DNA from 2 places in the Halomonas sp. MMH1-48 genome. Region 1 is predicted to be linked to the other one. Evidence: predicted binding sites of a transcription regulator. Region 1 holds the regulator's gene; the other holds the start of a gene.
The links. Region 1 encodes sigma-54, which starts transcription at its own class of promoters, with help from an activator protein. Its sites were predicted from a motif close to TGGCACNNNNNTTGCTNT; they were not measured.
Positions count from the first base shown of each region.

Region 2: speB (agmatinase) is a predicted target of sigma-54. The motif match lies at 1,305-1,322, and genes of this name have one in related genera.

Region 1 is NZ_JAKRFL010000001.1:413,103-416,535, forward strand. It holds gene lptA (lipopolysaccharide transport periplasmic protein LptA) at 1-440, shown strand, start outside; gene lptB (LPS export ABC transporter ATP-binding protein) at 454-1,212, shown strand; gene MHM37_RS01990 (RNA polymerase factor sigma-54) at 1,318-2,733, shown strand; gene raiA (ribosome-associated translation inhibitor RaiA) at 2,831-3,139, shown strand; gene ptsN (PTS IIA-like nitrogen regulatory protein PtsN) at 3,144-3,433, shown strand, end outside.
Region 2 is NZ_JAKRFL010000017.1:10,737-14,169, reverse strand. It holds gene MHM37_RS13700 (sigma 54-interacting transcriptional regulator) at 1-1,143, opposite strand, end outside; gene speB (agmatinase) at 1,390-2,340, shown strand; gene MHM37_RS13690 (YjiH family protein) at 2,476-3,433, shown strand, end outside.

The sequences.
Region 1 (3,433 bases):
CTGCCATGGCGCAAAGCCAAGCACCCATCGAAGTAGAAGCCGACCGCCTGGACCTCGACCAGCGCGCGGGCACCGCAGTTTACTCAGGTAACGTGGATATTCGTCAAGGCGAAATGCAATTGCGCGGCGAACGCGTCGAGATTCAGCGCAATGATGCAGGGGAACTTTCTCAAGCCATTGCCACGGGTGAGCGTGCCTACTTGCGCAATCGTCTCGACGACCAGGAGACCCCCATGGAAGGTTGGGCGCGGCGCATCATCTATCACGTCGCCGAACGCCGCGTGGAGCTGATCGACCGAGCCGAACTGACCCAGCAAGGCGACCGCTTTCAAGGGGGCCGCCTGGAGTACTTCATCGACCAGGAAGTGGTGCAAGCTCGCTCCGACGTGAACGGTAGCGACAACCAGCGCATTCGCATGACCCTTCAGCCGGAACAATAGGGAGCGCCCACACGTGGCAGCATCAACGTCTGCAGATTCCGCACCTGTCAAAACGCTCTACGCCCACCACCTAGCGAAGAGCTACAAACGCCGCCGCGTCGTCAAGGACATCAACCTGGAAATCGCCCAGGGCAGTGTCGTTGGACTGTTGGGCCCCAATGGAGCCGGTAAAACCACCTCGTTTTACATGATCGTCGGACTGGTCAAATCCGATGCGGGCAATGTGGGTATCGACGATCTGGATTTGACCCACGCGCCCATGCACGAACGCGCCATGGCAGGCATTGGGTATCTTCCCCAAGAGGCCTCGATTTTTCGCAAGCTCTCGGTAGCCGATAACATCATGGCCATCCTCGAGACGCGCAAAACGCTCGATCGCAGTGCCAGAGAAGCTCGCCTGGAGTCACTGCTCGAAGATTTTCATATCACCCATATTCGTGACAACCTAGGCATGAGCCTCTCAGGAGGCGAGCGCCGTCGAGTAGAGATCGCGCGGTCGCTGGCCACCGAGCCCGCGTTCATTCTACTCGACGAACCCTTTGCCGGGGTCGACCCTATTTCGGTCGGCGAAATCAAAACCATTATCCGTGCACTCAAAAAACGCCACATCGGCGTCTTGATCACCGACCACAACGTGCGTGAAACCCTGGATATTTGCGATATCGCCTACATCGTTGGCGATGGCCACATCATCGCCAGTGGGAACGCCCAGGAGATTCTCAATAACCAAAAGGTTCGCGACGTCTATCTGGGCGCTGATTTCCGGCTCTAAACCGAGGCCTGACCAAACTTTTCTTTTAGTGGCATGCTTATTGCACTTGCACGTAGCCATAACTCGCTCTAGGGTGGAGCTTTCTGATTAACGAGTGGTTCTCAGATGGTCATGAAAGCTTCTCTCCAATTGCGTATCGGCACACAGCTGACCATGACACCCCAGCTGCAACAGGCCATTGCCCTGCTGCAGCTCTCTACGCTGGACCTCCGTCAAGAAATTCAGCAAGCGCTTGACGCCAACCCTATGCTCGAGCAAGAGGACGAGTTTGGAGAGCAGGCAGTCAGCGAGCCGCAAGAGGCCGAGTGGTCTGACAGCATTCCCAACGAACTCTCCGTCGACAGCGACTGGTCGGACACCTACCAAGACATGGGCAGTCTGAGCGGTGGTAGCGAAGGACCCGACTTCGAGCGCCAAGCCGCTGGCCAAAGCCTTCATGGCCATTTGCTGTGGCAACTGGCCATGACCGATGTCAGCTCACGGGAATATGCAATTGCGGAGAGCCTGATCGATGCGCTGGACGCCAATGGTTATCTTACCCAGCCGCTCAACGACATTCGTGAAGGGCTCAAAGCACAAGGTCATGACGGCTTGAGCCAACGGGAAGTGGAAAATACCCTACTGCGCTTGCAGCAGTTCGAGCCGACCGGCGTATTCGCTCGCGACCTGCGCGAATGTCTGATGCTTCAACTTGCTGCGTTGCCGGAAGACACCCCGCTATTGATGCCAGCCAAACGGCTGGTACGACAGTTTTTGGAGGCGCTAGGCAAAGACGATATGCGCCTCCTCAAGCGCCGTTTGAGCCTGGACGATGAGCAGTTGGATGACGTCATTCGATTAATTCGCAGCCTCGACCCCCGACCCGGCAGCGCCTACGGCGTGACCGACGATAGCTACATCACTCCCGATCTGGTCGTGCGCCATGACAACGAAGGCTGGCATTTAGAGCTCAACCCGGACGCTCTTCCACGGCTACGCATCCAACCCGACTACGCCAGCTTGATCAAACGCGCCGACAAGAGCCAGGACAACCAGTTCTTGAAAGAGCACCTTCAAGAAGCGCGCTGGCTGATCAAAAGCCTCTCTAGCCGCAATGACACCTTGCTGCGCGTGGGGCGTGAAATCATCGCTCGCCAAATTGGCTTTCTAGAGCACGGCGAAGAGGCCATGAAGCCGCTGATCTTGGCCGACATCGCCGAAGCCGTAGAGATGCATGAGTCGACCATTTCCCGCGTGACGACACAGAAGTTCATTCATACACCGCGTGGCGTGTTCGAGTTGAAATACTTTTTCTCCAGTCAAGTCAGTGGCCAAGACGGCGGCGACAGCCACTCGAGCACGGCCATTCGCGCACGTATCAAAAAGCTCATTCAAGAGGAGCCCTCAGGCAAACCGCTCTCCGATAGTCGCTTGGTGACGCTTCTCGAAGAGGGCGGAATAAGCGTGGCACGACGTACCGTCGCGAAATATCGCGAGTCGATGGGCATTCCCTCTTCGAGCGAGCGCCGCCGTTTACGCTAGTTAAACGCTTGGTCGTGACAAACTCACCGCAAGGGCTTTGCAATAGCGTAAAAAGGGTTACAATCGAAGTACAGCCCGATGGATAAGGAGCACGTCAATGCAAGTAAACATCACTGGTCATCACGTTGAACTGACTGACGCCTTGCGTGACTACGTTAACGAAAAGCTGGAACGCGTCGAACGACACTACGACAATATCACCACGGTACAAGTGACCTTATCTGTCGAAAAGGAGCGCCAGCAGGCAGCGTGCACGCTACATGCCGCCGGTGCTGACCTTCATGCCGAGGCACTCGATAACGATATGTATGCCGCCATCGATGCCCTTGCGGACAAAATCGATCGTCAACTCGTCAAACACAAGGAAAAAGCACAAGCTCGCGCTCAAGGCGCAGGCGTGCGTTAACTCAATGACGTTGGAAACCATTCTCCCCCCGGAGCGCGTGCTTTATGACGTACCCGGGGGCAGCAAAAAGCGGGTGCTGGAGTTTTTCAGCACCTTTATCGCCCAAAACACGCCCAGCCTTGACAGCCAAGAAGTGTTCAGTCGTTTGATTGGGCGCGAGCGTCTTGGCAGCACGGGGATTGGCAACGGTGTTGCCATTCCCCACGCAAGAAGCCCGCACTGCAGTGCCCCCATTGCTGGCTTTTTGAAACTGGCGGAACCCGTCGATTTCGATGCCATCGATGGGGACCCGGT
Region 2 (3,433 bases), on a different contig from region 1:
CCAGGCTCTCTCCAGCCAGTTTTCCAGCTCCCTGACATTACCCGGCCAGTCGCTGCCCATGAGGGTCGACCATACGTGATTACCGAGAATTTTCTGCCGCCCATAGCGCTGGTTCAGCCGTTGTAAGCATGCTTCCACCAAGTCGGGAATATCCTCACGTCGGTCGCGCAGCGGTGGCAGGGTGACCGGGATGACGTTGAGGCGGTAGTAAAGGTCGAGGCGGAAACGCCCCGCTTCCACCTGCTTGCCCAAATCCTGATTGGTCGCGACCACCAAGCGAAAATCGACCCGGCGGGAGCGCGTATCCCCAAGGCGCGTCAGGCTGCCATCCTGGATGACTTTCAGCAGCTTGGTTTGCATTAACAACGGCAGCTCGCCGATTTCATCCAGAAACAGCGTGCCCCCTTCGGCCTGTTCCAGCAGCCCCGCTTTGCCTTGCCGTGCTGCACCGCTAAACGCGCCGGGCTGGTAGCCGAACATCTCCGACTCAAACAGGTTGTCGGGAATTGATGCGCAGTTGACCTCGATGAAAGGGCCATGATGGCGCTCGCTCCAGCGGTGGAGCTGCTTGGCAAAGGCCGTCTTGCCCACGCCAGACTCCCCCAGCATCAGCACGTTGGCATCCGATGGTGCCACGCGCTTGAGCAACAGGGCGATTTCCCGCATCACATGGCTTCTGACCTGAAGGTGGTCCAGCGCAGCATCCAGCGCTTGCTCTTCGGCATCGGGCGCGGCCTGGCTGCGCTTTAAGTGTTCGCTAAAGCGTTTTTGTAGCAGGGCGTACTCGTCCTGCAGAAGCTGTAAGTCGGTGAGATCTCTTGAGCGGCTGATAATGCGCTCTAGCGTGCCGTTGACGAACACCGGGTAGGCTTCTGCGATGACGCGGCGACCCGTGCCGGTGATTTGCATTAGCTGAGCGGGCTGGCGGGTGCGCATCACTTCCAGGGTGATGGAAGGTTTCAAAACGCCGGCCGCCTGCAGCTGTTGAACGCTGCTGGAGAGCAGCTCTTCCCGCGAGACGCCGTACACCGCCTCGGCACCTGGGCTTATATCCAAGATTTGACCGTCGCCACTGACAATAAAAAAGTGGTCATTCGCGGTTTCCACAATGGTTTGCAGTACGCGCCTGTCGATTTCACTCATGCGTCCCTCCTTAATCTACCGCCGCCGCTTTTATAGCGTTGGATGAACAGGTTAATGCAAAGATGACTCATTGATTCATTTTTGCATTGATTCATTGGCTTATCGATTCATTTTTGCATCGATAAGGCGGTAAACCTACCTATTTATCAGCGTGGGTAACTTGGCATGGTCTGTGCAGTACCTGTGTATGAGCTAGATAAATCGCTAGGCCGTCAGGCTAGCCACAATAAATCCAAGGAGAGAACGATGTCGGAATTCAATCAGCCGCTGGGCGGCAACACCATGCCGCGCTTTGCCGGTCCTGCCACCATGATGCGCCTGCCCACACAAGAGAGTGCCGAAGGGCTGGATGCAGCGTTTATCGGCATTCCCATGGATATCGGTACATCGAACCGCCCCGGTACCCGCCTGGGGCCACGCCAGATTCGCGATGAGTCGCGCATGTTGCGCCCCTTCAACATGGCCACGGGGGCAGCTCCCTTCGAGCGTCTTCAGGTCGCCGATATCGGTGACGTGCCCATCAACACCTTTCATCTGCCGAAAAGCGTCGACATCATCACCGCCTTCTACGACGACGTGCTGAAGCATGACTGCATTCCTCTCACGCTAGGGGGCGAGCACACGCTGACGCTGCCGATTCTACGCGCCATGGCCAAAAAGCATGGCCCGGTGGGCTTGATTCATATCGATGCCCATGCGGATGTGAACGAGCATATGTTCGGTGAGCCGATTGCCCATGGCACGCCGTTCCGCCGCGCCCAGGAAGAGGGCTTGCTGGCTCATAACAAGGTCATGCAAATCGGTCTGCGCGGCACCGGCTACGCCCCCGAAGATTTCGACTGGTGCCGCGAGCAGGGTTTCCGCGTGGTGCCTGCTGAAGAGTGCTGGCACCGCTCGCTCGCTCCGCTGATGGCGGAAGTGCGTGAGCAGATGGGCGATATCCCGGTGTATATCAGTTTTGATATCGACGGCTTAGACCCCTCCGTTGCCCCTGGCACCGGCACCGTGGAAATGGGCGGCCTGACCTCTGCCCAAGGCTTGGAAATCGTGCGGGGCGCTGCGGGCTTGAACATTGTAGGCGGGGACTTGGTAGAGGTATCGCCACCTTATGACCCCAGCGGTAATACGGCGCTGATGGGTGCCACGCTGCTGTATGAAATGCTCTGCGTACTGCCGAGTGTTAAGCGTAACGCCTAAACCTAGCATGCACGTGTTCGTGAAAAAGCGCTGACCTAACAAGGCGCATACGACAATACATAAGAAGGGGAGCCGCGCTTCCCTTCCGGACGCCGCCAGCCCACCTCCAATAATCACACTCAAAAGGTGAATCGTATGTCTCATTCTCAAGCGAAGTCGGAAGAACCGACATCGACGGCCCCCATCCCTAGCCGAGATTTACTGAAGTTTCTGATCCCTTCCATCATTGGGGTAATGCTGTTTTTGGTGCCTTTCCAAATAGGTGATTCGATCAATATTGGCATGGGGATTATGGCAGATGGGCTGCAATCTCTGCTGGAGGACGCCTTACCCGCTATCGCGTTGTTCGTATTGTGCCTGTCAGTCGTCGTGACGCTCTACGTTAAAGTCACCCAACCTGCCTGGGCGAAAAGTGGGCCTTTCCACGATATGTTCAATGTGGGCGCGATTTGGATAGCCATGCGGGTCTTGGGCGCCGTTTTTGTCATCATGACCTTTTTCCAGTTTGGGCCTGAGTTCGTCACTGCGTCGTTTACCGGCGGTGTCATGCTCAATGACTTAGCCCCTGTGTTGTTGACCTTTTTCTTCTTTGCTGCCGTATTGCTGCCATTTCTGGTCGAATTCGGTTTCATGGAGTTCATTGGCACCATGGTACGCAAACCGTTTCGCATTATTTTCAACTTACCTGGGCGAAGCGCTATCGATGCGACTGCCTCTTGGATGGGGTCGGGAACAGTGGGTGTGCTAATTACTGCCCAACAGTACGAGCAGGGCTACTACAATGGCCGCGAAGCCTCGGTGATTGCAACGAACTTCTCTGTCGCTTCCATCGCTTTTAGTCTGTTAGTAGTCAATTTCGTCAATCTCAATCACCTGTTCGTACCGTTCTACTTTACCGTCGTAGTGTCGGGCTTAATTGCTGCGGTGGTTGTCTCGCGGATTCCGCCGCTGTCGCGTAAATCCGATGACTACTACGAGCCGGTCGGCTGCCAGTTAAGCGAGGAGCGCACCGAAAACGTGGGCCTGTTCCGCTACAGCCTGTTGCAGGCCACCCGCCGCGCAGCGGGCGCACCAGGGCCAAAAGAACTAGCAC